Regions from separate parts of the Marinobacter sp. MIT930201 genome, predicted to be linked through region 3. Evidence: predicted binding sites of a transcription regulator. Region 3 holds the regulator's gene; each other region holds the start of a gene.
The links. Region 3 encodes LexA, which represses DNA repair genes until DNA is damaged. Its sites were predicted from a motif close to CTGTNTNNNNANACAG; they were not measured.
Positions count from the first base shown of each region.

Region 1: recN (DNA repair protein RecN) is a predicted target of LexA. The motif match lies at 1,895-1,910, and genes of this name have one in related genera.
Region 2: recA (recombinase RecA) is a predicted target of LexA. The motif match lies at 3,050-3,065, and genes of this name have one in related genera.

Region 1 is NZ_CP138916.1:2,935,519-2,946,051, forward strand. It holds gene fur (ferric iron uptake transcriptional regulator) at 1-61, shown strand, start outside; gene recN (DNA repair protein RecN) at 167-1,846, opposite strand; gene grpE (nucleotide exchange factor GrpE) at 2,093-2,698, shown strand; gene dnaK (molecular chaperone DnaK) at 2,809-4,734, shown strand; gene dnaJ (molecular chaperone DnaJ) at 4,813-5,943, shown strand; gene dapB (4-hydroxy-tetrahydrodipicolinate reductase) at 5,955-6,755, shown strand; gene carA (glutamine-hydrolyzing carbamoyl-phosphate synthase small subunit) at 6,957-8,081, shown strand; gene carB (carbamoyl-phosphate synthase large subunit) at 8,081-10,533, shown strand, end outside.
Region 2 is NZ_CP138916.1:717,074-727,606, reverse strand. It holds gene mutS (DNA mismatch repair protein MutS) at 1-2,426, opposite strand, end outside; gene SIC19_RS03405 (CinA family protein) at 2,509-3,009, shown strand; gene recA (recombinase RecA) at 3,155-4,207, shown strand; gene SIC19_RS03395 (flavodoxin family protein) at 4,245-4,715, shown strand; gene SIC19_RS03390 (PilZ domain-containing protein) at 4,722-5,099, opposite strand; gene SIC19_RS03385 (hypothetical protein) at 5,277-5,561, opposite strand; gene SIC19_RS03380 (Lon protease family protein) at 5,729-8,137, shown strand; gene fixJ (response regulator FixJ) at 8,197-8,823, shown strand; gene SIC19_RS03370 (response regulator) at 8,869-10,458, shown strand; gene SIC19_RS03365 (MaoC family dehydratase) at 10,472-10,533, opposite strand, start outside.
Region 3 is NZ_CP138916.1:3,674,142-3,684,674, forward strand. It holds gene SIC19_RS16720 (translocation/assembly module TamB domain-containing protein) at 1-1,167, shown strand, start outside; gene SIC19_RS16725 (SIMPL domain-containing protein) at 1,177-1,863, opposite strand; gene SIC19_RS16730 (hypothetical protein) at 1,876-2,076, shown strand; gene SIC19_RS16735 (gamma-glutamyl-gamma-aminobutyrate hydrolase family protein) at 2,061-2,828, opposite strand; gene SIC19_RS16740 (amidoligase family protein) at 2,821-3,816, opposite strand; gene lexA (transcriptional repressor LexA) at 3,994-4,602, shown strand; gene SIC19_RS16750 (cell division inhibitor SulA) at 4,768-5,178, shown strand; gene SIC19_RS16755 (hypothetical protein) at 5,182-5,442, opposite strand; gene SIC19_RS16760 (DUF6586 family protein) at 5,494-5,970, opposite strand; gene SIC19_RS16765 (DUF1329 domain-containing protein) at 6,231-7,589, shown strand; gene SIC19_RS16770 (hypothetical protein) at 7,656-7,982, shown strand; gene SIC19_RS16775 (sigma-54 dependent transcriptional regulator) at 8,054-9,505, shown strand; gene SIC19_RS16780 (sensor histidine kinase) at 9,730-10,533, shown strand, end outside.

The sequences.
Region 1 (10,533 bases), 740 kb from region 3:
ACGAGGCTATGAGATTGTCGATCACAGCCTGATTCTTTACGTCAAACCCCTCAAATCCTGATAACTCAGGATTTGTTCCGGAAAAAAGAAAAAAAGGGGGCGGGGTTTTAGCCCGCCCCAACAACTCTCAGGATCGAGAGGGGAATACGCTTACCTTTCAAACTGTTCAGTGATGCGTAGCCTGGCCTTTCGTGAACATTTCGTGGGCATGGGCAATGGTGTGTTCGGTCATATCCACACCACCGAGCATTCTTGCCACTTCGCTGACCCTGCCATTGTCGTCCAATGACTCGATCTTCGAGTAAGTGGCGTCTGATTCCGTAAACTTGCTGACGAACAGGTGCTGATGGCACTGGGCCGCTACCTGGGCAAGATGGGTGACGCACAACACCTGTCCATTACTGCCCAGGCTGCGAAGCAAGCGACCAACCACTTCGGCGGTGCCGCCACCAATGCCTACATCCACCTCGTCAAAGACCAGTGTTGGTGTGGTGGAAGTTTGCGCAACCACCACCTGAATGGCCAGGCTGATGCGTGAGAGTTCGCCACCCGAGGCTACCTTGGCTAGCGGACGTGCGGGTTGGCCCGGGTTCGCGCTGACCAGGAATTCAATGTCTTCCAGGCCGTGGGGCGCAGGCTCGTCGCCTTTGTTGCGGCTCAGGTGGGTTACGAACTGGACCGCTGGCATGCTCAGTTGGGCGAGCTCCTCCGCGATGCGCTGATCAAGGTTGGCAGCAGCCTGTTGGCGTGCGTTCGACAACTCGGTGGCCAGGGTATTGAAGTGGCTTCGCTGTTCTTCCAGTTCCGCCTCCAGCTTCTCAACGCTGCCCTCGCCGTCGTCCAGCGATGCCAGTTCGGCACTCAGGCTCTGGTGGAATTCCGGGAGAGTCTCCGGTGTGATGCGGTGCTTGCGGGCCATCTGGTAAATGGCACTCAGGCGCTCTTCCACTTCGGCCAGTCGGGCTGGGTCGGCGTCGTAATCTTCCACAAAGTGGCGCAGGTTGTCGCCAGCCTCGGTGATCTGAATCTGGGCTTCATTCAGCATCTGGATGGTTTCCGTCAGTGCCGGTACCTCCACCGGCAACTGCTCCAGTTGCTGTAAAGCCTGGCGCACCAGATCCGCTGCGCTATTCTCATCTTCCGTGCATAGCAGGGTAGCCTGATGGCTGTTGTGTAGCACCGTGTCGGCATGGCTGAGCCGTTCCTGTTCTTTCTCCAGCTCTGCCTGCTCTCCGTCTTCCAGCGCCAGGCGATCCAGTTCTTCCACCTGGTAGCGCAGTAGCTGCAGGCGGGCTTCTGTCTCATCGGCATTCTGCTGGCGTTCGGTCAGCCGCTGGCGGGTTTTGTGCCAGGCTTTCCATGCATCCCTGGTTTGCTCTCCCAACGCTTCTGCGCCAGCGAACTCGTCCAGCAGTTTGCGGTGAGTCTCCTTGCGCAGCAGGGACTGGTGCTGGTGCTGGCTGTGGATGTCCATCAGGGCGCTGCCCAGATCTTTCAGGTGGGCAAGGGGGCAGGGCTGGCCGTTGATGTAGGCGCGAGAGCGGCCATCCTTGCTGATCACTCGGCGCAGGATGCATTCGTTGTCATCGTCGAGCTCATGGTTTTCCAGCCATTGCCGGGCTTCGGCAATGCGGGACACGTCGAAAGTAGCGGTAATATCGGCGCGTTTGGCGCCATGGCGTACGGCGCCAGCGTCGGCGCGCCCGCCCATGGCAAGGCCAAGGGCGTCCAGGACAATGGATTTGCCGGCACCGGTCTCTCCGGTCAGCGCCGTCATACCCTTTCCAAACTGAAGTTCGACCCGCTCGGCAATGGCGTAATTGGAAACAGTGAGCTGTGTGAGCATGCAGAGGTCCTCCGCTCAATTCCTGAATACTGTGATTACATACAGTGACTGTGAATATATACAGGGTTTTTCCTGTTTGCAAACATCGGCTGGCGAATTTGTGAATGAATGAGGTGCGCAACGGTTGAAACATCCGATACGGGCCCCATATCCGTTCGCAAACATGTTTTTTTCGGCCCATGGCGGTCGGAAACCAAACGTTAACCGGCCGGTCGTCTGGCCGCCGACGATCAAGCAGGAGTAGTCATGAGCGCTGACGAGAATCGTAACGAACAGGTGGAAGAAGAGTTGAAAGACACTGCGGAAGCCGCTCCCGAGGAAGAAACGGCGACGGAAGACAGTGCCGAAGCCGCTCCGGAAAGCGAAGTTGAGGCCCTGAAGGCCCAGGCGCAGGAGTTTCAGGAGCAGATGTTGCGTTCCCAGGCGGAGATGCAGAATGTTCGCCGTCGCGCTGAGATCGATGTGGAGAAAGCCCACAAATTCGCGCTGGAGAAGTTTGTGAAGGAGCTTCTGCCGGTCGCTGACAGCTTGGAAAAGGCGGTTGAAAGCACTGAGGGGCATGAAAGTGCCGGCGAACTGGTGGCCTCTATTCGTGAAGGGGTCGAGATGACTCTTAATCTGTTCATGGGGAGTCTCGGCAAGTTCAATGTGGTTCAGCTTAACCCCGTGGGTGAGCCGTTTGATCCCCAGCAGCACGAGGCCATGTCCATGGTGCCGGCACCTGATGCCGAGCCCAACAGTGTGGTGGCTGTGGTCCAGAAGGGCTACACCCTGAACGATCGCCTTGTTCGTCCCGCGATGGTGGTGGTCGCCAAGGCCGAAGACGCGCCAAAAATCGACGAGCAGGCTTGAAAAGCAGATTAAAGCGCCAATATAGCCAGTAAACAGGCGGCGCACCGGGACTCCGGGGCAACTTTCAAGGCAGCCGGAACTGAATTGAACAACCGAATTGGAGTAATTGCATGAGTAAGATCATTGGTATCGACCTGGGAACCACAAACTCCTGTGTAGCCATTATGGATGGCGACAAGGTCAAGGTTATCGAAAACGCCGAGGGTGATCGCACTACCCCGTCCATCGTGGCGTATACCGAAGACGGTGAAACGCTGGTAGGTCAATCTGCCAAGCGCCAGGCGGTCACCAACCCGAACAACACCCTCTACGCCATCAAGCGTCTGATCGGTCGTCGCTTTGAAGACGACGTGGTCCAGAAAGACATCAAGATGGTGCCGTACAAGATCGCCAAGGCAGACAACGGTGATGCCTGGGTCGAAGTGAAAGGCGAGAAGATGGCGCCGCCGCAGGTGTCTGCGGAAATCATCAAGAAGATGAAGAAAACCGCAGAAGACTATCTGGGCGAGAAAGTGACCGAAGCGGTTATCACCGTGCCGGCCTACTTCAACGACAGCCAGCGTCAGGCCACCAAAGACGCCGGCAAGATCGCTGGTCTGGACGTGAAGCGGATTATCAACGAGCCAACTGCTGCTGCGTTGGCCTATGGTCTCGACAAGAAGAGCGGTGACCGTACTGTTGCTGTTTATGACCTGGGTGGTGGCACCTTCGACATCTCCATCATCGAGATCGCCGATGTGGACGGTGAGCACCAGTTCGAAGTGTTGGCCACCAACGGCGACACCTTCCTGGGTGGTGAAGACTTTGACATGAAGCTGATCGAGTATCTTGCCGATCAGTTCAAGAAAGACAGTGGCATTGACCTGCGTGGCGACTCGTTGGCGATGCAGCGACTGAAGGAAGCGGCTGAGAAGGCGAAGATTGAGCTTTCCAGCAGCCAGCAGACCGATGTGAACCTGCCTTACGTGACGGCAGACGCCAGTGGTCCCAAGCACATGAACGTGAAAGTGACTCGTGCCAAGCTGGAGTCACTGGTTGAAGAGCTGGTCGAGCGCAGTCTCGCGCCGTGCCGCACCGCGCTGGAAGATTCCGGTGCCAAGATCGGTGAAATCGACGAAGTCATCCTGGTCGGCGGTCAGACCCGCATGCCGATGGTTCAGGAAAAAGTGAAGAACTTCTTCGGTAAGGAAGCGCGTAAGGACGTGAACCCGGATGAAGCTGTAGCCATGGGTGCTGCCATCCAGGCGGCCGTGCTCTCCGGTGATGTGAAAGACGTTCTGCTGCTGGACGTTACCCCGCTGACCCTGGGTATCGAAACCATGGGTGGCGTGGCGACACCGCTGATCGACAAGAACACCACGATCCCGACCAAGAAGTCGCAGACTTTCTCCACTGCGGATGACAACCAGACTGCAGTGACCATTCACGTGGTCCAGGGTGAGCGGAAGCAGGCGACACAGAACAAGTCACTGGGTCGCTTCGACCTGGCGGACATTCCGCCGGCGCCCCGTGGTACGCCGCAGATCGAAGTCACCTTCGATATCGATGCCAACGGTATCCTGAACGTGTCGGCCAAAGACAAGGCGACCGGTAAAGAGCAGTCCATCGTCATCAAGGCGTCTTCAGGTCTGAACGACGACGAAATCGAGAAGATGGTTCAGGACGCGGAAGCCAACGCCGACGAGGATCGCAAGTTCGAAGAGCTGGTCCAGGCCCGCAACCAGGGTGACGCGATGGTCCATACCGTGCGCAAGACCCTGGCCGATGCTGGTGACAAGGTGTCCGACAGCGAGAAAGAGTCTATCGAGGCTGCGATCAAGGAGCTGGAAGAAGCCCTGGCTGGTTCTGACAAGGACGACATCGAGGCCAAGACTCAGAAGCTGACGGAAGCGTCTTCTGAAATGGCCCAGAAGATGTACGCGGATCAGGCAGAGCAGGCGCAGCAGGCCGGGGGCGAAGAGTCTGCCCAGTCCGGTTCCAGCGACGACGCCGTTGATGCCGAGTTTGAAGAAGTCAAAGACGACGACAAGCGATAAAACTTAAGATCATCAGGCAGTTGGAAAACGCGGGAGCTCTTCCGCGTTTTCCTCGTTTTACCAACAGGGTTTTAGAGCATGGCCAAGCGCGACTATTACGAGATTCTCGGGGTGTCCCGGGAAGCGGATGAAAAAGAGATCAAGCGAGCCTACCGCAAGCTTGCGATGAAGTATCATCCTGACCGGAATCCGGATGATGAGGACGCCGATCATAAGTTCAAGGAAGCCAGTGAAGCTTATGAAATACTCTCCGATTCCTCCAAGCGCGCAGCCTACGACCAGTTTGGCCACGCCGGTGTTGATGGCTCTGCCGGCGGCGGATTCGGAGGAGGCGGCGGTGGTGCCAGCTTCTCCGACATTTTTGGCGATGTGTTTGGTGATATCTTTGGTGGCGGCCGCGGTGGCCGCAATACGCGCGGGGCTGACCTGCGTTACACCCTGGAGCTGGACCTGGAAGAGGCGGTAAAAGGCAAAACCGTCCAGATCCGGATTCCTGGCCACACCGAGTGCAACACCTGTGACGGTTCCGGGGCCGAGAAGGGCTCACGGCCGGAGGCTTGTGGTACTTGTAATGGCATGGGCCAGGTGCGGATGCAGCAGGGCTTCTTCACTGTGCAGCAGGCGTGTCCTACCTGTCGTGGTTCCGGCAAGATCATCAAGAACCCGTGTAAGAAGTGTCACGGTGCCGGTCGCATCCAGGAAGAGAAAACGCTGTCCGTCAAGGTGCCGCCGGGCGTGGATACCGGTGATCGTATTCGTCTCTCCGGTGAAGGCGAGATGGGTGTTGAAGGTGGGCCTTCCGGTGACCTCTATGTGCAGGTCGCGGTTCGAGAGCATTCCATCTTTACCCGTGATGGTCGCAACCTCTATTGCGAAGTGCCTATCAGCATCGTGGATGCCAGTCTCGGTGGCGAACTTGAAGTGCCGACGCTCGATGGTCGCGTTAAGCTGAAGATTCCACCGGAGACTCAGACCGGCAAGCTGTTCCGTTTGCGGAACAAGGGCGTTAGCCCGGTTCGTGGTGGTCCGTCCGGTGATTTGCTGTGTCGCGTGGTTGTGGAAACTCCGGTTAACCTCACCAAGCGTCAGAAAGAGTTGCTGGAAGAATTCCAGAAGACCCTGGACGGTGGCGATGGCAACCAGCACGGTCCGCGAAAAACCTCCTGGTTTGAAGGTGTGAAAAGCTTCTTCGACGAAATGAAATTCTGAGGGCAGACGTGATGAGGGTAGCAGTCATCGGCGCCGCAGGGCGCATGGGCAAAGTGTTGATCGAAGCCGTTGACGGAACTGAAGGCCTGGAACTTGGCGCGGCAGTCGTCGAGCCTGGCAGCAGTCTTATCGGCGCCGACGCCGGTGAAATGACCAGCATTGGTAAGACTGGCGTCAAGATGGCTGGCAGCCTCGCCGAAGTGAAGGAGGATTTCGACGTACTCATCGACTTCACCTTCCCGGATCTGACCCTGGAAAATGCGGAATTCTGTAAAACCAACGGCAAAATGATTGTGATCGGTACCACCGGCCTGACCGACGCCGAGAAAGAACAGCTCGCCGTTGCCGCGGAAAAGGCCCCGGTAGTGTTTGCCCCCAACATGAGTGTGGGCGTCAACGTCACCCTCAACCTGCTGCGCACCGCCGCTGCAGCCCTGGGTGACGACTATGATGTGGAAATCATCGAAGCCCACCACCGCCACAAGAAAGACGCGCCGTCGGGCACGGCATTGCGAATGGGCGAAGTTGTCGCCGATGCCCTCGGTCGAGACCTTAAGGAATGTGCTGTCTACGGCCGTGAAGGCTTTACCGGGGAGCGTACCCGCAAGGAGATCGGCTTCGAAACCATTCGGGCCGGCGATGTGGTTGGTGATCATACCGTTCTGTTCGCCACTGAAGGCGAGCGCATCGAAATTACCCACAAAGCCAGCAGCCGGATGACGTTTGCCAAAGGTGCGATGCGTGCGGCATTGTGGTTGGAAGGTAAGCCGGCCGGGTTGTACGACATGCAGGATGTGTTGGGGCTGAAGTAGCGACGAGTAAGATTTCGCGTGGACACAAACTGCCATATTTCGTACAATAAGGCGGTTTAACTGCACCAAGCGTAGCTTTGACAACGCTCAACAGAAAAAGCGGGACGGAGTTCAACTCCCTCTCGCTTTTTTGCGACCTGAATTTGCGCTTGCGTTCCTGTTCGTGACGAACCTGTACGCCACTCGATGAGGATACAAGCCTTGAGTACACCTGCCATCCTTGCACTCGCAGACGGAAGCCTGTTTTACGGCACCGCCATTGGCGCTGAAGGGGAAACCAGCGGAGAGGTGGTGTTCAACACCGCCATGACCGGTTATCAGGAGATCCTGACCGACCCGTCCTACTCCCGCCAGATTGTCACCCTCACATACCCTCACATCGGCAGCACCGGTGTGAATGAAGAAGACATCGAATCTGATCGCGTCCAGGCCGCCGGCCTGATAATCCGTGATCTGCCCCTGCTGGTGAGCAACTGGCGCAGCACCGGCTCGCTACAGGACTACCTGCGCGACAACAATATCGTCGGCATTGCCGATATCGATACCCGTCGCCTGACCCGAATCCTGCGGGATAAAGGGTCCCAGAATGGCGCCGTGGTCGCCGGCGCAGACGCCACGGCCGAGCGTGCTCTGGAGCTGGCCAACGCTTTTCCGGGCCTGAAAGGCATGGATCTGGCGAAGGAAGTCACCTCGGAAAAAACCTGGACCTGGAGCCAGAGTGAGTGGGATATCGAAAGTGGCTATGGCGAGCGCACCGAATCAAAATTCAAGGTCGTCGCCTGGGACTACGGTGTGAAGCTCAACATCCTGCGCATGTTGGCCAGTCGCGGCTGTGATATCACTGTTGTGCCAGCCCAGACCCCCGCTGCCGATGTGCTGGCGATGAATCCCGATGGTATTTTCCTGTCCAACGGCCCCGGCGACCCCGAGCCATGTGACTACGCCATCAGCGCCATTCGCGATGTGTTGGAGACCGACATTCCGGTTTTCGGCATCTGTCTTGGCCACCAGTTGCTGGCCCTGGCCAGCGGGGCCAAGTCCATCAAGATGGGGCATGGCCACCATGGCGCCAACCATCCGGTACAGAACATCGCCGATGGTACCGTGATGATTACCAGTCAGAACCACGGATTTGCGGTGGACGAAACCAGCCTGCCGGACAATCTGGAGGCGACCCATAAATCCCTGTTCGACGGTTCTCTGCAGGGAATCCGCCGTACCGACAAGCCAGCCTACAGTTTTCAGGGTCACCCGGAGGCGAGCCCCGGCCCGCACGACGTAGCGCCGTTGTTTGATGAATTTATCCGCCTGATGGAGGCACGTTGATGCCAAAGCGTACCGACATTAAAAGCATTCTGATCCTGGGCGCGGGCCCCATCGTGATCGGGCAGGCGTGCGAGTTTGACTACTCTGGAGCCCAGGCCTGTAAAGCCCTGCGTGAAGAGGGGTACCGGGTTATCCTGGTGAACTCCAACCCGGCCACGATCATGACCGACCCGGTAATGGCCGATGCCACCTACATCGAGCCTATCACCTGGAAGACCGTTGCCAAGATCATCGAGAAAGAACAGCCGGATGCATTGCTGCCTACCATGGGTGGTCAGACAGCCCTGAACTGCGCTTTGGACCTCGAAAAGCACGGCGTTCTGGCTGAGCATGGTGTGGAAATGATCGGCGCCAACGCCGACACCATCGACAAAGCTGAAGACCGTGATCGTTTTGACAAGGCCATGAAGAAAATTGGCCTGGAGTGCCCTCGCGCCACGATCGCCCATTCCATGGCGGAAGCCTGGGAAGTGGCCAACGACATCGGATTTCCCTGCATCATCCGCCCGTCCTTCACCATGGGTGGTTCCGGCGGCGGTATTGCCTACAACCGCGACGAATTCGAGGAAATCTGCACCCGTGGTCTGGACCTGTCGCCGACCAACGAGTTGCTGATCGATGAGTCCCTGATCGGCTGGAAAGAGTACGAGATGGAAGTTGTCCGCGACAAAAACGACAACTGCATCATCGTCTGCGCCATTGAAAACTTTGACGCGATGGGCGTGCACACCGGTGACTCCATCACCGTCGCGCCGGCCCAGACGCTCACCGACAAGGAATACCAGATCATGCGGAACGCCTCTCTGGCGGTACTGCGTGAGATCGGTGTGGAAACTGGCGGTTCCAACGTGCAGTTCGGCGTAAACCCGGACAACGGCCGTGTCGTCGTCATCGAAATGAATCCCCGGGTGTCGCGTTCTTCGGCGCTGGCGTCCAAGGCAACGGGTTTTCCGATCGCCAAGGTGGCGGCCAAGCTGGCGGTGGGTTACACCCTTGATGAACTGCGCAATGAAATCACCGGTGGTGTTACTCCGGCCTCGTTCGAGCCCAGCATCGACTATGTGGTCACCAAGATTCCGCGCTTCACCTTCGAGAAGTTCCCCCAGGCTGATGCGCGCCTGACCACCCAGATGAAATCCGTGGGTGAGGTGATGGCCATCGGTCGTACCTTCCAGGAGTCGCTGCAGAAGGCCATGCGTGGTCTGGAAGTGGGCTCCGACGGTTTTGAAGAGAAGGTCGACCTGAGCACCACCGACGGCCAGGAAACCCTCACCCAGGAACTGAATGTGCCTGGAGCCGAGCGCCTTTGGTACATCGGCGATGCCTTCCGAGCCGGGATGACCGTGGAAGAAGTGTTCAACAACACGCATGTAGATCCATGGTATCTGGTACAGATCGAAGACCTGATCAAAGAAGAGACTGCCCTCAAATCCGCCGGCAAGGCGGATATTGATCGCGATACGCTGTTCCGCCTCAAGCGCAAAGGGTTCTCCGATGCGCGCTTGGCCAAGCTGCTCAGCATTTCTGAAGTCAGCTTGCGCAAGCTGCGCCATGACCTGGACATTCGCCCGGTCTACAAGCGGGTGGATACCTGCGCGGCTGAATTTGCCTCATCAACCGCCTACATGTATTCGTCCTATGAGGAAGAGTGTGAGGCGGGTGCCTCTGATCGCGAGAAAATCGTGGTCATTGGCGGTGGTCCCAACCGCATCGGTCAGGGTATTGAGTTTGATTATTGCTGCGTTCACGCCGCCCTCGCTATGCGCGACGATGGTTATGAAACCATCATGATCAACTGCAACCCGGAAACCGTTTCCACCGACTACGACACCTCGGATCGGCTCTACTTCGAGCCCATCACCCTGGAAGATGTGCTGGAAATCATCCACGTCGAAAAACCCAAGGGTGTGATTGTCCAGTACGGCGGCCAAACCCCGCTGAAGCTGGCCCGTGGCCTGGAAGCGGCGGGTGTGCCGATTATCGGTACCAGCCCGGATGCCATCGACCGCGCCGAAGACCGGGAGCGTTTCCAGCAGATGATCGGCCGCCTCGGCCTGATTCAGCCGGAAAATGCCACCGTGCGCAGCCACGAAGAAGGCATCCTGGCGGCTCGCGAGATTGGTTATCCGCTGGTGGTACGCCCCTCCTACGTGCTGGGTGGTCGGGCCATGGAAATCGTCTATGACGAGGATGAGCTGGTTCGCTACATGCGCAATGCCGTGCTGGTCTCCAACGACAGCCCGGTGCTGCTGGATCACTTCCTCAACGCCGCCATCGAGGTGGACATTGACGCCATCAGCGACGGCAAGGACGTGGTCATCGGTGGCATCATGCAGCACATTGAGCAAGCGGGCGTGCACTCTGGTGATTCCGCCTGTTCCCTGCCGCCCTACACCCTGCCGAAAGACGTGCAGGATGAAATGCGCGAAGCGGTACGGAAGATGGCCATTGA
Region 2 (10,533 bases), 1.4 Mb from region 3:
GCCGGCCTGGCTGGTGCCGCACCGCCTTCAAGGTGGGACAACTGCTCCTTGGCATTGCGAATCACGTCCTGGGGCACGCCAGCCAGCTTCGCCACCTGCAAACCATAGCTCTGGCTCGCCGGGCCGTCATGAACGTTGTGCAGGAACACGATGGTGTCGTCGTGCTCGGTGGCTGTCAGGTGAACATTAACGGCGTGCTCAAGATCGTCGGCCAGTTGCGTGAGCTCGAAATAGTGAGTGGCAAACAGGGTGTAGCAGCGAATGTGTTTGGCCAGGTGTTCCGCTGTCGCCCACGCCAGGGACAGGCCGTCGAAGGTGCTGGTGCCGCGCCCAACCTCGTCCATCAGCACCAGGCTGTATTCCGTGGCGTTGTGAAGGATATTGGCGGTCTCAGTCATTTCCACCATAAAGGTTGAGCGGCCGCCGGCGATGTCGTCTGACGACCCCATGCGGGTGAAAATACGATCCAGTGGCCCGATGACCACGCGGTTGGCGGGCACATAGCTGCCGGTGTAAGCCAGCAGGGCAATCAGTGCTGCCTGGCGCATGTAGGTGGACTTACCGCCCATGTTGGGGCCGGTGATCACCAGCATGCGCCGTTGCTGGTCCATCAGCAGATCATTGGGCACGTAGGGATCGCTCAGCAGTTGTTCCACCACCGGGTGGCGGCCTTCTTCGATATCGAAGCCGGGCGTGTCACTGAATTCCGGGGCATTGAAGCGAAGGCTGGTGGCCCGCTCGGCAAAGTTGCTGAGCACATCCAGCTCCGCCAGGGCCTGAGCCGCGTCCTGCAGGGGCGCGAGTTCGGCGGCGACAGTTTCCAGCACCTCGTCGTACAGGGCTTTCTCCCGTGCCAGCGAGCGGCTCTTGGCGCTAAGGGCCTTGTCTTCGAATTCTTTCAGTTCCGGGGTGATAAAGCGTTCGGCGTTTTTCAGGGTCTGGCGGCGGATGTAATCCACTGGCGCCTGCCCGGACTGGGCGCGGGTAATTTCGATGTAGTAGCCGTGTACCCGGTTATAACCCACTTTCAGCGTGCTGATCCCGGTACGCTCGCGCTCACGAGTCTCAACGTCCAGGAGGAACTGGCCTGCGTTCTCGCTGATGTTACGCAGCTCGTCGAGCTCTTCGTCAAAGCCTTCGCGGATAACACCACCATCCCGGATGACCACCGGCGGGTTGTCGATGATGGCTCGTTCCAGCAGGTCCGATAGTTCGGGGTACTCGCTGATCGTTGTGGCGAGTCTGACGACGTGGTGGGAATTGACCGGTGTCAGTGCGTTCTGTAAATCCGGCAGGCTTAGAAAAGCATCCCGCAGCCGTGCCAGATCCCTTGGGCGCGCTGAACGCAGCGCCACGCGGGCCAAAATCCGCTCGATATCACCGATGCTTTTCAACAGGTCATGAACCGGCTCATAGTGAAAGCCGTCCAGAAGTGCTGAAACCGCCTGCTGGCGTTGTTCCACCACGGTAATGTCCCGTAAGGGCCGGTTAAGCCATCGTCTTAGCTGGCGCCCACCCATGGCGGTCGCCGTCCGGTCCATCACCCAGGCCAGGGTGTGCTGGGTGCCGCCCATGAGGTTAGTGTCGATTTCCAGGTTACGGCGGCTGGTGGCGTCCAGGATTACCGCTTCCTCGCGCCGTTCACGGCTGAGTTTGCGAATGTGGGGCAGGGCGGTGCGCTGGGTTTCTTTGGCGTACTGCAGCAGGCATCCGGCGGCACAGATGGCCAGCGTGAGGTCTTCGCAGCCAAAACCGGTCAGGTCGCGGACCTGCAGTTGCTGGGTAATCACGCGGCGGGCGGTGTCGGACTCAAACAGCCATGGGCCCTGGCGACGGATACCGGTATAGCCGTCCAGTACGTCCTGATAAGGAAAGTCCTCACTGATCAGGATCTCCGCTGGGCGCAGGCGCTGGAGCTCCCCTTGCAGGCCCTCGAGATCGTCCAGTTCAGACACGGTAAACCGTCCGCTGGAGATGTCGAGGGAGGCAAAACCAAACTGCTCCCGGTGGCTGTAGATGGCGACCAGAAGGTTATCCCGGCGGTCCTCAAGGAACGCATCGTCGCTCAGCGTGCCCGGCGTCACAATGCGAACCACCTTGCGCTCTACCGGCCCCTTGCTGGTCGCCGGGTCGCCAATCTGCTCGCAAATGGCGATGGATTGACCAGCACGAACCAGACGTGCAATGTAGCCTTCAGCGGAATGGTAAGGAATGCCCGCCATGGGAATCGGGCTGCCCCCCGACTGCCCCCGGGCTGTCAGGGTGATATCCATCAGCTCGGCAGCTTTCTTGGCATCCTCGTAGAACAGCTCGTAAAAGTCCCCCATGCGGTAGAACACCAGTTCATTGGGGTGTTCACCCTTGATCTTGAGGTATTGCCTCATCATCGGGGTGTGGTGGGACAGATCGGTCTGGGCTGCTGACATGAACGGTTCCGGATCCATTGGCTTTATGTGAAGGCAGGGATTGTAAGAAAATAACCGCCATGATGAAACGAAGGAGATCATTATGCCACTGACTGACGAGGCATTGGCGGAAGCCGGCACGCAATTGGCTGACGTATTAATGCAACGCGAGCTTACGATAGCCACTGCCGAAAGTTGCACTGGCGGCTGGGTTGCCAAGGTGCTGACCGACCGCGCGGGCTCTTCTTCCTACGTTCTGGCGGGACTGGTGACCTACAGCAACGATGCAAAAAGGGGCTTGCTGGGTGTGACTGAACCGTCGCTGGGGGAGCACGGCGCAGTTAGCGAACCGGTGGTACGGGAAATGGTTGCTGGTGCCCTGGCGGCCACGGGTGCGGATGTGGCTGTTGCGATCAGTGGCGTGGCGGGCCCTGGTGGCGGCAGTGACGACAAGCCGGTAGGCACGGTGTGGTTTGCCTGGGGGCGCTCTCCGGCTGACACCGAAGCGGTGGTTGAGCAGTTCCAGGGCGACCGTGATCAGGTTCGGCGCCAGGCGGTTCTTTATGTGTTACAGGGAGTTAGGGGCTTTCTGGAAAAGGCCTGAAACGGAGGGGTTGGTCTTGCCTTCGTGTTGTGTTTTAATACTGTTCAAATATACAGGAGTCTGGTTTTCCGGGTTCCGCAGTCCATGATTTTGGCCGCCGGGCTCCCGTCCCGATAACGGCATTGGCGACAGAGGGTTTGCAACGATGGAAGACAACCGCAAGAAAGCACTGGGCGCAGCACTGAGCCAGATCGAACGCCAGTTCGGCAAGGGCGCTGTCATGAAGATGGGCGACCAGCCCAGGGAAGCGATCCCTGCGGTATCCACCGGTTCCCTGGGCCTGGATGTGGCGCTGGGAATAGGCGGTCTGCCTTATGGTCGTATCTGTGAGATCTACGGCCCGGAAAGCTCTGGTAAAACCACGCTGACCCTGCAGGTGATTGCCGAGGCCCAGAAGGCTGGAAAAACCTGTGCGTTTGTGGATGCGGAGCATGCCCTGGACCCGGTCTATGCCGAAAAACTGGGCGTGAACGTGGATGAACTCCTGGTATCCCAGCCGGACACCGGTGAGCAGGCGCTGGAAATCTCTGACATGCTGGTACGCTCCAACGCTGTTGACGTCATCATCGTGGACTCCGTGGCAGCGCTGACGCCCAAGGCCGAAATTGAAGGTGAGATGGGGGACAGCCATGTTGGTCTCCAGGCCCGCCTGATGTCCCAGGCGCTGCGTAAGCTGACGGGTAACGTCAAGCATGCCAACTGCCTGCTGATCTTTATCAACCAGATCCGCATGAAAATTGGTGTGATGTTCGGCAGCCCCGAAACCACCACCGGCGGCAACGCCCTGAAATTCTACTCATCCGTTCGCCTGGACATTCGCCGCATCGGTGCTGTTAAAGATGGCGATGAAGTGGTGGGCAACGAAACCCGAGTGAAAGTGGTCAAGAACAAGGTATCTCCGCCGTTCAAGCAGGCCGAGTTCCAGATCATGTACGGCAAGGGCATCTACCACATGGCCGAAGTGCTCGATATGGGTGTGAAGGAAGGCTTCGTGGACAAGTCCGGCGCCTGGTACGCCTACAAGGGCGACAAGATCGGCCAGGGCAAGGCCAATGCCTGCAAGTTTTTGGAAGAGAACCTTGAGATCGCCAATGAGATCGAAGCGGCGGTGCGTGACAAGCTGATGCCCAAGCCGGCCAAGAAAGAAGAAGCGGCAAAGGAAGAGGCAACAGCAGACGCGAACGGTGAGCTTCTCTAAGCTCTGTTATTAGTTCCTGCGTTATCGGGGAGATAGTATGGATGCGAAGAAAAAACTACTGGTTGTCGCCCATGCACCCTCCCCGAATACCCTTAAACTAAGGCAAGCCGTAGAGCAGGGCGCAAAACACGAAGACATCGAAAATGTCGAGGTCACGGTGCTCCCTCCGCTGGAAGCAGGCCCGGAAGATATTCTGGCCTGTGATGCCATCATCCTCGGTACCACTGAAAACCTTGGTTACATGAGTGGTGCGTTAAAGGATTTTTTTGACCGCAGTTACTACCCCTGCCTTGAGAAAACCCAGGGTTTGCCCTTCACCTTCTACATCCGCGCCGGTCTCGACGGTACCGGCACCCATCGCGCTATCGATTCCATCACCACGGGCCTGCGTTGGCGGCTGGTGCAGGAGCCATTGCTCTGTCATGGCGACTATCGGGACGAATTCGAGGATCAGTGCCGGGAACTGGGGCTCTACATGGCCGCCAGCCTGGATGCCGGGCTGTTCTAGGAAGCTTTAGCTGGCGTAGCGGTTGTACAGGCCTTCAATGCGGGAAAGGGCATTGTCCACGGTTCGTGAATACCCCTTTTTGTCGAAACAGTAGCTGAACTGGATGCTTACCCGGTAGCCGGTCTGATAGGGCTGGCAACTGATCACCCGGGCGGCGACACGGGATTCGCAGATGTACTTGCCATGAAAGTCCATATAGAGACGGGCGCCAGACTCTACTGGCCTTGGGCAAAGCACCGCCATGCCATAGCGATTCAGGTCCAGGCAGGTGACAGCGGTTGAATTCTTCCCTCGACCAAAGAAGCCACGCTCCTGCAGCTGTACCTTCAGGCACATGGCAGGGTAGCGGTCCTTGATTCTGCGGTCTGCGGAATCACTCATCATACGTTGGCATCCGTTGCGTATCTTGTGATTATTATTGGCCCGTTCTTCCACCGGGACGTTGAAGTCTAGTGCCCACGATGGTGACTGAAAAATGACCAAGCGAAGAACTGTGACCGGGTTATCAAAATGGGGCTGCAGTGTGCCGACAGCAAAATCATGCCCCTAATGACATGGTGTTCAGGCCTGGGTGCTGACCAGTCGCCCCCTGCGGTCTTCGGTGGGAGCGGCCTTGCCGGTTTTCGGGTTCAGTAATCGCGGGCTGCGCCTGGACCGCTTCTTGCGGCGGTCTGGCCCCTCAAAAGCCACCTGTGCCCGGCGTCGGTCGGGCTGTACACGTCGGTCGCCCTGCGGTTTTTCCGGCGACGGTGACGCCTGTTGCGGCTGCGGTGCGGTAAAGGGTTTGCGTTTTCGCAGTGACTCCAGCACCGTCAACGGTTGTGACTGATTCCGATAAATATCCATTGAATGAGTGTCCTGCCCTTAGGTTGAGGCCTCTGTCATTATGCCCGATTGATCAATTTATCGACAAGTTGGGCTAAATCTTTAGCGAGAGCGCGACAGGGCCGGCCCCAGATTCTACAATGAGCGGCCATAACCAAAATGCTTTCATACCGTTACAGGACCGAACCTTGAAGTCACTGTCCCTGAACCAGCTCTACAAAGCCTGTGTTTTAAAAGATCTACCGTTCAAGACCACGCGACAGCTCGAGCCCCTGGCGGAAATTGTTGGCCAGAATCGGGCCCAGGCAGCGGTGCGTTTTGCGCTTGCCATGCCTCATGGCGGTTACAACGTCTATGCCGTGGGCCGTAACGGCTTAGGCAAGCGCACGATGATGCTCCGTTATCTGGAGCATCACGTGGACACTGAGAATCAGAGCCACGACTGGTGTTATGTCGCCAACTTCGAGGAACCACGAATTCCCCGTGTTCTTCAGTTGCCCGCCGGTAAGGGCACCGAGCTCAAACAGGATATGGAAAAGTTGATGGGGCGTCTGATGAAGATGATCCCCCAGACGTTCGACAGCGACAGTTTCCTTGAGCGTGCTGAGCAGCTGAAAAACGGGTATGCCAAGAAGCAGGAAGATGAACTGGAGAAGGTGGCAGCCCAGGCCAAGCGAAAGAAGGTCAGCCTGAATATTACGACACCCGGCGGCTATCGGCTGGTGGCGATGAATGGCGAGGAACCCCATACCGCTGAATCCTTCCAGGCGTTGACAGAAGCTCAGCGGGACAAGTTCGAGAATGACATCAACAAGCTCGAGAAAAAGCTGCGTCAGGCCCTACGCAAACTGGCGGATTGGGAGCAGGAATACGCCGAAAGCCAGCAGGCGCTCAACGAGGAAACACTGGAAAGCATCTCCGGCCACCAGATCGACGAGTTGATCGAGAAATACAGGGATATGCCGGAGGTGGTTTCGTACTTCGAGGAAGTGCGTAAGGATCTGTCCGAGAGCCTGGAAATTTTTCTGGAAGACAATGAAGAGCAGGCGGCCATCGCCTATGCGTCGCTGGATAAAAAAATGCCCCGGCGCTATCTGGTCAATGTGCTGGTTCACCAGAAAACCGACGAAGTGCCGGTTGTGGTCGAGGACAATCCCACCTACCACAACCTGTTTGGCTACGTGGAAAGCGTAACCTTCAAGGGTTCGGTGTTTACCGACTTCTCGCTCATACGCCCTGGCAGTATTCACCGTGCCAACGGGGGGTATCTGCTGATGGATGCGATCAAGGTGCTTGAGCAGCCATTTGTCTGGGACGGGCTGAAGCGTGCCTTGCGATCCAAGTCCATCCAGATCAACTCGCTGGAACGGGAGCTGACCCTGTCAGGCACGATTTCATTGGAACCCGAAGCCATTCCGCTGGACGTAAAGATCGTACTGTTTGGCGATCGGGAAACCTGGATGCTGTTGCAGGAATACGACCCCGAGTTCGCTGAGCTGTTTCGGGTCACCGCAGACTTTGAAAACGAGATGATGCGTACCGACGAGAGCCAGCTCCTGTACGCCAAGTTCATCGCCAGCCTGGTGAACGAAAAGAAGCTGCTGCATTGCAGCAACAAAGCCGTGGCACGTGTGATTGAGCACAGTTCGCGCATGGCAGAACATCAGGATCGGCTGTCGCTGCACGCAGCGGATATCGCCAATCTGCTGAGGGAGTCTGATTACTGGGCGAGACAGGCGGGGGCAAAGCTGATCCAGAACTCCCATGTGGATCAGGCATTGGAGAGCGCCCAATATCGCAGCAGCCGTATCCGTGATCAGTTTTACGACTCCATCCGCGATGGCACCACGCTGGTGTCCACAACGGGCACCTGTGTTGGGCAGGTGAACGCGTTGTCAGTGCTCTCTACCGGCGGATTCGAGTTTGGTTTGTCCAACCGTATCACCGCTACCTGCTATTATGGAGATGGCGGTGTGATGGATATCGAACGGGACGTCAAGCTGGGAGGTAATATTCACTCGAAAGGGGTGATGATCCTCAGTTCCTGGCTGTCTGCCCATTTTGCCGTTACGGATCCCATGCATCTGTCGGCCAGCCTGACCTTCGAACAGAACTACGGCGAAGTGGACGGTGACAGTGCTTCGCTGGCGGAACTCTGTGCCCTGGTGTCTGCGTTGTCCGGCCTGCCTGTCAGGCAGGACCTGGCGATCACCGGGTCGGTGAACCAGTTCGGAGAGGTTCAGCCCATTGGTGGCGTGAACGAGAAGGTTGAAGGCTTTTTCAGCACTTGCAGGCTGACCGGGGAACTCACTGGCACCCAGGGGGTGATCGTACCCTCCACCAACGTCCAGAACCTGATGCTTGAGCAGGAGGTTGTCCAGGCTGTTCGCAATGGACAGTTTGCCGTGCATGCGGTCAGCCGTGCCGAGGAAGCAATTACGCTGTTGCTCGGTAAACCGGCAGGCAAGGCTGATGACAAAGGCAGGTACCCTAAGCAGAGCGTTTTTGGCATTATCCAGCAACGTCTGGAAAAAATGCGCGAGCATGAGCGTCAGGAGCATGCCCGGGACGACCACAAAGATCCGTCGATTCACTGAGAGCCATCAGCCGGTTTCACAAGTGTGATCGGCGGTCATTGAAAGGAGAGACAAGGCACATGACTGATACCCAGCAAACGGTCTACGTAGTTGAGGACGATGAGGCGGTTCGTGATTCTCTTGAACTGCTGCTGAAATCCGATGGCAAGCCGGTCAAGACTTATGACAATGCCAACGCATTCCTCAAGGATTACTCCGAAAAAATGGCCGGCTGTATCGTACTGGATATCCGCATGCCGGGCATGGATGGTATGGAACTCCAGAAGAAACTGAATGAAAAGCACTCCATCCTGCCAATTATCTTCGTCACCGGGCACGGTGATGTCCCCATGGCCGTGGATGCCATGAAAGAGGGCGCGGTCGATTTCATTCAGAAACCCTATCGTGAAGAGGCCCTGCTCCAGAAAATCGAAGCCGCCCTGGAACAGGACAAGGAGCAGCGCAAAACTCTCGGTGAGAAGCAGGAAATCCTGCGCCGCGTGAAAAGCCTGACGCCCCGGGAACATGAAATCATGGACCGGATGATTGCCGGGCAGGCGAACAAGGTCATTGCCATCGAACTGGAGATCAGCCAGCGTACCGTGGAAATTCATCGCTCACGGGTGATGCATAAGATGGGCACGCATTCACTGGCACACCTGGTCCGTATGGTTCTGTCCGTAAAGGACCTTATCGACGCGCGCTGATTTGGCCGGCATCATGCATTCATCATCGTAACCGGCCGTACTTCTATGACAGATGCTGTCCTTGAGACAACAGACGTAACGGTTCTGCTCGTTGACGACAACCCGCAGAACCTCAAGGTTCTCTATGAGACCCTGAAAGACAAGGGTTATCGCCTGCTCATTGCCAACGATGGTGAAAAGGCGCTGGACCTTGCTCATCGCCATCAGCCGGAAGTGATCCTTCTCGACATCATGATGCCGGAACTTGACGGCTATCAGGTGTGTGAACGCCTCAAGGCAGACCCGGTTACGTCAGACAGCGCCGTGGTGTTTCTCTCCGCTCTGGATGATCTGCAGGCGAAAGTCCGGGGATTTTCCCTGGGAGGCGCTGACTACATCTCCAAGCCGTTCCAGGCCCAGGAGGTGATTGCCCGGGTGAAAACCCATGCCAGGGTAATCCGCCTTGAGCGGGCGCTTCAGGCCCGTAATCGCCAGCTTGAAAACGATCAGGCCCGCATACTCAATTCCATCAGCGAAGGTATTTACGGTCTCGACGCCAGGGGTACCATCGTGTTCGCCAATCCGGCGGCGGCGCTGATCATGCGCAGGCCTGTTGAAGAGTTGATTGGTGAGGGTTTTTTCGATCTCCATTTCCGCACCGCCGGCCACGGATGTGAGTCACTCCCTATCTATGCCACCTGTACCAAGGGTGTTGCGGAGAACCAGCGCGATATTGAGATGTTACGCGCAGATGGTTCACCGTTTCCGGTGGAGTATCGTGCGACACCGAAACTGGATGGTGATGAACTGCATGGCGCGGTTGTGGTCTTCCGTGACATCACTGCTGAGCTTGAAAGTGAGCGGGCGCTGGACGACGCCCGGCACATGGTTCAGGAGCAGCGTGAGCAGTTGGCCCACTTCTCCCGCCTGACCACCATGGGGGAGATGGCGGCCGGTGTGGCACATGAGGTTAACCAGCCACTGACGGCTATCACCAACTATGCCCGCGTTGCCAAGCGCGTGTTAGCCAAGGAAGCGCCGGACCACGAGTTGCTTGAGGAAACGCTGGAGAAGATCGAAGCCCAGTCACACCGCGCCAGTGAGGTGATCCGACGCATCCGGCGGTTTATGAAGAAGCCGGCTGCCGGAAAGGATGTGTTGTCGATTGCGGCGCTGTTGGAAGATACCCGCCAGTTCGCAGAAGTGGATATCCGCAACAACGAGGGCGGCGTCGAGATTTCGGTGGCCAATGACGTGCCGGATGTCCTTGCGGACCCGATTCAGGTACAGCAGGTTGCGTTGAACCTGATTCGTAATGCCTTGGAGTCCACTCGCAGCGCCCAATCGGAAAAGCCTGTGGAGGTAACCGTGGCGATGTCAGGCACTGGCTGTGTCCGTGTGGCGGTCACCGATCATGGTGTTGGCCTGCAGGACGATGCGGAAGAAAAGCTGTTCCTGCCGTTTTATACCACCAAGGAAGAAGGCATGGGGATTGGCTTGCCCATGTGTCGATCCCTGATCCAGGCCCAGGGCGGTGATATCGGGTTTGAGCGGCCCGAGCACGGTGGTGCGTGTTTCTTCTTTACCCTGCCGGTCGCCGGTGCCGTGGGTTCGCCCTGTGCGTCCACTGACGGCTCCGGAGAGCCGACAGAGTAACCTCTCTCCCCACTTAACTTTCCCAATGTATCTGGCCGCTCAGGTGGGGTGCGTTTCCGGACGCATTCAGTAGCT
Region 3 (10,533 bases):
GAGGTTGTTGAGGGAGAGCTCAATGGCGAGGGGACACTGTCTGGGCCGCTAATGAAGCCAGCTGTAAACGGCGAGCTTGCGCTCTCTGGCGGTCACATTGCCGATCCACGGTTACCGATTCCGCTTGAGGATCTGGTGGTCAGCCTGGAGTTGAAAGGATATAGCGCGAATTTGTCCGGACGTTGGCGCAGCAATGAACGCGGAAGCGGCAACATAGAAGGGTCGTTGGCCTGGGAGGCGGAACCGTCGGTGGAAGTGCGGCTGACCGGTGACCGTTTGCCCTTCAATTACGAGCCGTACGCCCAAGTGGAGCTGGTGCCGGATATCACTATCGCCTACGAAGGCGGCGATCTGTCGGTTTCCGGTAACCTGAACGTACCCCGGGGCACGATCGAAATTCGTGAGCTGCCCGCCCAGGCCGTGTCCGTATCCGAGGACGAGGTTATCGTCGGTGCTGAGGAGAAGGAAGGCGGGCTCCGCACTCTCAATATGGACGTCACTGTCGTGGTCGGTGAGGACGAGGTCAGCTTTAGTGGTTTCGGTGTCACCGGTAACCTTGAGGGGACACTGCGTATCGGCAACAACCTGGATACCCGAGGCGCCCTGCAGCTTGTTGAAGGCCGGTATGAGGCCTACGGTCAGGAGCTCGACCTGCGCCGGGCCAGGCTGGTGTTTGTGGGGCCACTGTCAGAACCGTACCTGGACATCGAGGCAGTGCGGCGTGTGGACAACGTGGTGGCCGGCATCCGCCTCAGCGGCCCGGTGAGCTCGCCCCGGACCGAAGTGTTTTCGGAACCGGAAATGCCTCAGACCGATGCGCTCTCGTATGTGATCCTCGGCCGGGCACCGCAAAGTCGTGGTGATGAGGGGCAAATGAGCAGGGCAGCCATATCGCTCGGGCTGACTCAGGCTAACAAGGTAACCCAGGGTATTGGCGAGGAATTCGGGATACGCAATCTGACGCTGGAGGCGGAAGGTTCAGGGGATGAATCGGCAGTAGTGGCCAGTGGTTACCTGACGGATGAACTCAGCATCCGCTACGGTGTCGGCATCTTCCAGCCCATCACCACGGTGGCGCTACGTTACGATATCGGACGTTACTTCTATCTGGAGGCTGCCAGTGGCCTGGCAGCCTCCCTGGATATATTCTATACGCGGGACTTCTGAGCGGGTGATTTACTCCAGTTCAAAAGTCGCGCTAACCCGGGCCTCCAGTTCACGGGAACCGACCGCTGAGACAGCGTCCGAGGCGCCTCGCATTTCCGCCATCATTGGCATCGGGGGTTGATGGCCACCATCGACGTTAATGGTCATCACTTCTCCGCACTGTTTGTCCAGTTCCCGGGCAACAAATTCGCAGCGTGATTTCGCATCTGCAATGGCGCCCGCCAGGGCCTGTTTACGTAAACCGACTTCATCGGAATGAAAAAACTGATGGGGACCGACGTTGTAGTCCATACCCAGTAATTGCGCCTGTGCAAGAATCGGGTTGAGCAGAGAGAGGTCATCGATGGTGAAGCTGACCGTTTGTGAAGCCACGGCCACTCGTCGGGGCTCCTCGTGACGCTCTGGTGATGGAATCGAACGGCTGTAAAGGTTCAACGAGGCGTCGCTGTAGGATTTGAGCCGGTCGCGGAAGTCCTCGATGCTCTCCCGCCACTTCTCCATCTGCTCGTTGACTTCCTCAGTGGCCGTCTCGGGAAGCTTGTGCTCGGCGCGGGCGGTGAACTGCAGCCGTGCGCTGTCTGGCGTATACTTGACTGAGGCCTGACCGCTCAGGCTGACTTCTGCTGCTGATGCGCCCAGGGGAAACAGAATCAGGGCCGTGGAGGCCAGCAGGTATCGATGGACGTTGTGGAACATAGTTGGATCTCCATGTTATTGCACGAGAATCAGGTCAGGTTGACGCCCCGGGAGCGTGATATCCTGTTCAGGCTGACCGGGAGCGATCCCCATTATGTGACCACCCGCGAGCAACTGAAAGAGTGGGCGGCCCGTTATTTGACGGCTCTGCCCGACGATGCTCGGGAAATTCGTGAAATTAAGGCCGTGTTGCAGCGTTATCTGCCATTTTGAGCGGTATTCTCATCATCTTCTCCGGCGGCTTCGACGGGTTCATCCAGCCGAATCAGCTTCCTGTCTTCCGCAGCCTGCACGAAATGGCTGAAAATCCGCCGGTGGCCGCCATGATAAAGCAGGTACTCCGGGTGCCACTGGATGCCCATTAGCCATTGCCCACGTGTATTTTCTATCGCTTGCACAAACGAGTCGTTGTCCACGGCGACAACGCGGAGATGTGTGCCCAGTTTTTTGATGCTCTGGCTGTGGATGCGGTTCGCGCCAATCACCGGGCTGCGCATCACCTCTCCCAGGCGGCTGTCACTGACGACCCGAACAGTCTGTAGCGGTAACAGTAACGGCCGGTGGCGGGTGTTCACCCGCAGAGGTGTCACGTTCTGGCACAAAGATCCGCCGCGGAAAATATTGATAAACTGGGCGCCGCGGCAGATACCCAGTACCGGGATGTTCAATTCTTCAGCACGGGACAGCAGACGAACATCGGTTTCGTCGCGGCGCACGTCATACCGGGCGGTTACCTGGGGAGTCTGACCGTACCGCGAAGGGTGCACGTGGGTACCACCGGAGAGCACAAGGCCGTCGAGCAAGGAGACGTCCACCTTCGAACCCGGGCGGATAAAATGGGTTCGCGCACCGTGGAGGCGCAGCGCGAAGGTGATCAGCCGGTGGGCGAGGCTGCGGCGTGCCGGGCCGCTGATGCCAATCGTAAGGCCCGGATGTTCAGGCTTATCTACCGGGCTTTCAGACATAGTTCCCGGACCGAAGCCACTGGTCAGACGTGTCTAACCAGCTGTGGGTCAGGTTATGGAGGCTCAGTTTGCGACTGTTGCGAAACTCCGTAACCAGTTTCGATAAGTCATCAGCGTTGGCCACCAGCTGTTCCAGCACAATCCAGTCATTCCAAACCGTGGAAAAATGCCAGTCAGGGTTATCAATGTCGCAGTCGGGTAGCCGGTAATGCAGCGTTGGCCGGCTTTTGATGCGCTCATCCTCCACATATTCTGCGAGCAAATCGCTGTTCAGGTGTGCGAACAGCGGGAGCAGGTCCAGGGCCTTGTTGCGGGTTGGATTGTAATGCAGATAGTCCCGCATTAATTGTTCCATGTCCGGCGCATAGTCCTCTGAAATCAGAAGGTCAATGTAGGTGCTGCTCCAGGGCTCAATGTAGCTGGTCAGCTTACGGCTGAAATCGATCTGGTGGCGTGCCTTCAGCCACTCGTAGAGCGCAGCGAAGGCCCGCAGGTAGCGCACCAGCGTTGTGGCTCTGAGGTCCGGTAGCTCCGGGTTCAATTGCAAACCAAAGGCATAATAGAGCGCCTCCCGGCTGCCGAGTGCGCCTGCTCTTCGAAGCTCATCGCAAAGTGTCTCTATGCGTTCCAGCTTACTGAAAGCCAGCGGAGGGCTGACGATCTCCAGGGGCACGATTTTCTCGGCGGCTGCGTCGATCACGCTCATGGCCTGGCCGCCAAGCTCCCTGACGGACTCGGGAAGACGCTCGTCGGCCAGATCAAGGTCCTTTATCGGGTCCGAATCCAGTTCGATGGTAAAGTCACCGAGTTCCGTTTCAACCTCGGACACATAGCGTGCAACAGACTTTCCGGTACCTCCCAGCAGTTTTGCGGACAGCGAGACGAGATCTTCGTAACCCAGGCCAGACAACTCAATTTCAACGCCAACTCTGCGTTCCTTGCCATCATCCGTCTTGAGGATGTCCGGTAACCTACATCTGTTGCTCATTCAGGCGACTCCCTATTTTGGTTGTGATTACCTTAACACAGTCATACGTCAGGGCGCGGTGGACGGCCACCCAGTGCGGCTCAAGGAAAAATTGCGTTTACAGGGTTTACACTGGATAAAACACTGTATATAGTCAAATCACTGTATATAAAAACAGGGCTAACCGGGGCAACCTAAATGAAGCTGACAGCTAGGCAGACACAGGTACTGGATATTATTCGTCGCTACCTTGACGAGACCGGGTATCCGCCGACCCGTGCAGAAATCGCGGCGGAACTTGGGTTTCGTTCTGCCAATGCCGCAGAAGAACATCTGCGGGCACTGGCCCGAAAAGGCGCCATCGAGATGGTGCCGGGAGCCAGCCGGGGAATACGTCTTCCCGATGTAGAGGCTGACCTTGGTTTGCCAGTGATCGGTCAGGTGGCGGCCGGTAGCCCCATATTGGCCCAGGAGCATATCGAAGACCATTGCACCCTGCAGCCTGAATTTTTCTCGCCCTCGGCGGATTATTTGCTCAGGGTACGCGGCATGAGCATGAAGGACATTGGCATCCTTGACGGCGACCTGTTGGCGGTGCACCGCACCCACGATGTGCACAACGGACAAGTGGTTGTGGCGAGGGTAGGTGAGGAAGTCACGGTCAAACGGTTCCGTAAGGAAGGCTCGAAAGTGTACTTGATCGCCGAGAACGAGGAATTCGAACCCATAGAAGTGGATCTGACAGAACAGGAACTCTTCATTGAGGGGCTCGGCGTCGGGGTCATACGGCGCTCGGACCTTCACTGACACCCCCAGGGTGTCCGGACATATCCGGCTGTGTTTCGTTGAGTGTTGAACACCGCGGGCGCGGCTTAACGGCAGGTGAGGCTTATCATGGAACAACTCAGCTTTAATCAGAATCTGGCTTATGCTCACGGAGGCGGCAGGTTTGTCGGTTCAGAGGTTGCCGGTATGAGCGACCATGATACCGTCAGGGCGCCTGCTGTCAGGAGTCGCCTAGCCAAACCGGCAGGCAATGTGACCGAAATCATTTTGCCCGAAGGGCAGGTTGAGAACTTCCAGCTATTGCTACCGATGCTTACGCAGTTGAATCAGGAGAAGCGTTGGTTAGCCTGGATTGATCCGCCCCAAAGCCTTGTCAGTAAGTGGCAGACCATGCGTGGCATCGTTGCAGGCGAACTGTTGGTGTTGAGGTCTACTCCTGACTACCCAGCCGGGGAGCTTGCCGAGCGAGCACTGAGCGCAGGCACCTGTCACGCTGTGGTCATGTGGACCCACAAGCTCGGGCGCGAAGCGCTCGCGTCACTGGAGCAGGCTTCGGCTCGGGGTAACAGTCATGGTGTGGTGCTGCGCCAGCGCTGATCGTCAATGAAGTGTGTAGGAGGGCCGGATGTCCTGAGTGTCCGGCTCTTCGTCTTCCCAGTCGATATCATGGGCAACGTTACCGACGGCCTCAATACCGGCTGCAATCATGGCCTTGGCCACGTTCATGTCCCGGTCTTCCATCATCTCCCTGGCTTCCGTCGAAAATGATATCTGGACCAGTGGTGCACTGTCGTCGTCGATGCGGCGAAGCGCATAGTCTCCGTTGCTCAGTTGTACAATCTCGAAAAACGATGGTGACATTAAGTTAGCCTTTCAGTTCATTCCTGTTGGGTCCGGCAACGCCGTGGTTCATTACCATTCGCTGTGCCGATCCTCGAGGATATCGATAAAGTGTTTCATCGCGCCCAGAGTGGTTTCCAGAGCCTGCTTTGAGCGATCCGGGCCGGTGTCAGCTGCAACCGCAATCACGTTTTCATTGCTGACCGTTTTTCGGGTCACCGGGGGATTGCCCTGATGACGCTCAAGCTGCTCGAGATGACTCCACCAACTCCGCCCGTCACTGGCCAGCTGCTCCAGTTCTGTCATTTCCGGGCTGTGGGTTCCGATCAGCTCATCCAGTGCCTCAAGGTCATCAGGCTGGCTATGTTTGTGCTGATACACCCTGGCGATCATTACCAGCGTCAGTTTTCGAGCCCTCAGCCCTAGCTCTATGCTGCCTTGCAGCAGCGCTTCTTGCGTTGGAACGCTGTCGCTGTGCTCCAGCTGCCCCAACAGGTTGCGAGCCAGGAATATTTTCTGGGAAACCAATGAATGCCACTGCGAAGCCATGGTAGTACCTGAGAGCGGTTCACTGCTGTGCGATGAATTAATCGCCAACTATAACATTTTTCATTGTGAATTTCTCCTCCCACCGTTGGTTTGGTGGTTTTGACAAGAAACTACAAAGATTCACTTGAAACGGTCGTTTGAATTTGGCAAAAAGGCGCCCCGATTGAATAACATTTGATCGCCTGTTGTTGTTTCCGGCGTAGGCATGCCAAACCGCGAATGATACATGGGTTGATCGGTTACCTTGGAGGTAGAAGGGAATGCGGAACCAATGGGTCACGGGTTTTACAGTGGCATTGTTTGGGTTGTCAGGCGTTGCGTTGGCAAAGGTCAGTGAATCCGAAGCTCAGCGGCTGGCTAGCGAGCTGACTCCAGTTGGAGCTGAGCGGCAGGGCAATGCCTCTGGCAGCATTCCGGCGTGGACAGGTGGGCTAACCAAGCCGCCCGCTAGTTGGAAACCGGGGCAGGTGGAAACCAACCCGTTTCCCGAGGATGAGCCTCTGTTTGTTATTACCGGCGCGAATGTGGATCTATATCGCGACAAGCTGACCGACGGACACATCCGTATGCTTGAGCAATATGGCCCGGAATTTGTGATGCCGGTGTACCAGACCCGTCGTACCGCGGCCTTCCCGGAAGATGTGTACGAAAAGTCCCGGGAGAATGCCCGCAGCGCGGAACTTCTGGCGAACGGAAACGGTGTGCGTGACACCATCATGACCAGCCCCTTCCCGATTCCAAAGAATGGCCTGGAGGTGATCTGGAACCACATCCTGCGTTATCGCGGAGAGGAACTGTCGTTCCGTAGCGCTTCAGCGACGCCCCAGGTGAACGGTTCCTACAACCAGGTTGTTAACCAGTACGACTATTACTTTGCCTACAGCCGCCGCGGCGCGAACCTCGCCGATATCGATAACAAGATTTTTTACCTGAAAACCGACACCATCGCGCCATCCAGTCTCGCGGGCACCATCACTCTGGTTCATGAAACCCTGGATCAGATTCGCTCACCCCGGCTCGCGTGGCGATACGATGCCGGCTCAAGGCGGCTGCGCCGGTCACCGAACCTGGCCTATGAAACCGATCTGCCGAACTCTTCATCCCTCCGCTCGGTTGATCAGAAAGACATGTACAATGGCGCCCCTAACCAGTACGACTGGGAGCTGAAAGGCAAGCGTGAGATCTTCGTGCCCTACAATGCCTACAAGCTTCACGACGCGGATGTCCAGCCGGACGATGTCATTCGGCCACAGCACATCAACCAGGAGTTGGCCCGATACGAGCTACATCGGGTATGGGTTGTCGAAGCGAAACTGCGGACCGGTATCAGTCATATCTATTCCCGCAGGGTGTTCTACGTCGACGAAGATAGCTGGCAGATTCTTGCAACGGAGGAGTACGACAGCAATGATGAACTCTGGCGGGTGTCCGAAGCTCACAACATCAGCTACTACAGTGAGCCGGTATTCTGGACTACCATGGAGATGACTTACGATCTGAACGCCCAGCGGTATTACATCGATGGTCTGGATAACGGCTTCCCCGCCTATGATTTCGAGCCAGGCTTCCGTGGTAATCAGTTTTCTGCCTCGGCAGCCCGGAGAGCAGCCCGCCGCTGATGACTGGCAGCCCCGGGCCGGTTGAGGCACGGGGCGCTACCGGACCGTTTTCAAGGAGATGCAATTATGTCGGTACCGGAACAGCTAGAGGCAGTGGATACCCTGGTTGAACACCTGAAGACCGCGCTTGCGGAGAAGAACTGGGACGAACTGTCCCGTCTGAATGAGCTGGTCAAACCGACGATCGAGCCAGTTATGGCGGCCCTTGAGGCCGGCGAGCTGAGCCCTGAGCCAGTCAGGGAAAGGCTGGCAGCCCTGCAGACATTCTGTGATCGTGCCAATATTTCGGCAAATGAAGCCAAGGCGGAAGCCCAGAAAGCGCTGAAAGGGGTGAACCAGAACCGCAGCGCGGCAAAAGCCTATCAAAACGTCTCGTTAAATCGGCCAAAATAGCGTCATAAAATTGACTCAGGCCCACTTACAGTCTTAAATACCGCACAAATCCCCGCAAGAGATTCGTTTGGATGTCGAAGAATAACAAGGTGCTGGTGCTCAGCGAGGACGATGCGAAAAGACGTGACATTTCTACCATTCTTGAGTTTATCGGCGAAGAGGGCATTGTCGTTGGGGCCGATGCCCATTCACTGCTGAGCAGCGGTGACGCTGAGGATCTGGAGTCAATTTCCGTTGCCGTTGTTAACGGCGAGGACGATGGCGTGACCGCAGTGATTTCAACCGTGTGCGAGGTCGCTCAGGGGGTGCCTTTGCTGTTGGTTGGCGACCCTGATCTGGCGGGCCTCTCCGACGACGAGACAAGCCGGGTAATTGCCCGCATGGAATGGCCGCTTAACTACACCAAATTCGTGGACTCGCTCTACCGTGCACAGATCTACCGGGATCAGTTTGCACGTTCCCGTGAACGGGGACAGCAACGTGGTCTACAGCTTTTCCGTAGCCTTGTTGGTACGAGTCGAAAAGTGCAATCGGTACGCCAATTAATGGAGCAGGTGGCCGACAAGGATGTGAGTGTGCTGATTACTGGCGAGTCGGGAACGGGCAAGGAAGTGGTGGCGCGAAACCTCCATTACCATTCCTCTCGTCGCGACAAGCCCTTCGTGCCGGTCAACTGCGGTGCCATTCCAGCGGAATTACTGGAAAGCGAATTGTTCGGGCACGAGAAGGGCGCGTTCACCGGCGCGATCACGTCGCGGGTAGGTCGGTTTGAAATGGCCGAGGGGGGCACCCTGTTTCTAGACGAGATCGGCGACATGCCGTTGAACATGCAGGTCAAGATTCTGCGGGTTCTGCAGGAACGCACTTATGAGCGTGTTGGCAGTAACCGGACTCAGTCAGCCGACGTCAGGGTCATTGCCGCGACTCATAAACATCTCGAAGACATGATTGAAACGGGCGATTTCCGTGAAGATCTCTATTACCGCCTGAACGTTTTCCCCATTGAAATGCCCGCTTTACGTGACCGGGTGGAAGACATTCCGCTGTTGATCAATGAATTGATTTCGCGGATGGAGAAAGAAAAGCGGGGCTCCCTCAGGCTGAACTCGGCTGCGATCATGAGTCTTTGCCGCCACGACTGGCCCGGGAATGTTCGCGAACTGGCGAATCTGGTGGAGCGGTTGGCGATTATGCACCCCTACGGTGTCATTGGGGTTCAGGAGTTGCCCAAGAAGTTCCGTTACGTGGACGATTACGACGAGAACCGGCCAGTGGAAGACTCCGGTATGCCCTCTGGCATTCCCGGGCTGGTGGGGCTGGATGCGCCGGCTCTGCTGCCGGTGAACGGCATCGACCTGAAGGACTACCTGTCCAATCTTGAAAGGCAGTTGATTCAGCAGGCGCTGGATGAAGCCGGAGGAGTAGTGGCCCGGGCAGCCGAAAAGCTTCGGATTCGTCGAACGACGCTGGTTGAGAAGGTCCGGAAGTATGGACTTCGGGATGAGGAGTCCGAGGAGAGCTGATCAATCCCCCAAAGAATCGGTTTCTGATGGCGTCAAAGGTTTGTAACCTTCGGCGCCATCGCTGTTTTTAGGCGACGGAAACCCGTCGTATGCCTTTCCTCTGTTTTTCCTTCCTGTTGAAAAATAAACAAAATTTAAAGTTGGCACAGTGCTGGCTTAGTCTCGTCCAAACGATCCATCCGATTGGTACGGGCCGGGGGTTAGTCCGGTCAGAGGGCGAGTTTATGAGTCAGTTACAGTTTGTGGGTTTGTCGTCAGCAAAGGCGTCTGCCAATGCGGCTGCCGATGTCAATGACAAGGTGACGGCGTTGTTCCCGGAGCAGGACGATGAGGCTGTGGGGACAGCGTTGGAGCTGTTTAATCAGATGTCCCGACAGATCACTGATTCCTACCGCACTCTTGAGTCCCGTGTTAATCAGTTGTCCGGGGAGCTGTCCGCGGAATCCCAGCAGCGCCAGGCGGAGCTGGAGCAGAAAGAGGAGCTGGCAGACCGGCTCTCGACGCTTCTGCATGCGCTACCGGCCGGGGTTGTGGTGCTCGACAGCCAGGGGGTGGTGACGCAGACCAATCCGGCGGCGATCACGTTGTTGGGGGAGCCTCTTGGTGGAGAGCGGTGGGTGGATGTTATCCGCCGCTGTTTTGCGCCCCGCCGCGACGATGGCCACGAAGTGTCACTCAAGGATGGCCGTCGTGTCAGTATTGAAATTCGTACCATGGAAAACCAGCCGGGGCAGTTGATCCTGCTGACGGACCTGACTGAAACCCGTCATTTGCAGTCTCAGCTCGCCCATGCCCAGCGGCTTTCCGCCATGGGCAAGATGGTGGCCTCCCTGGCTCATCAAATTCGCACACCGCTGTCGGCTGCCATTCTGTATGGCGGGCACCTCAGCCAGGAAGACCTGGACGAGGAGATGCGTCAGCGTTGTGCCTCACGGTTGATGTCCCGCTTGACGCACCTGGAGCAGCAGGTGCGTGACATGCTTATTTTCGCCCGGGGCGAGACGCGGTTGGCAGAGGAATTGTCTGCC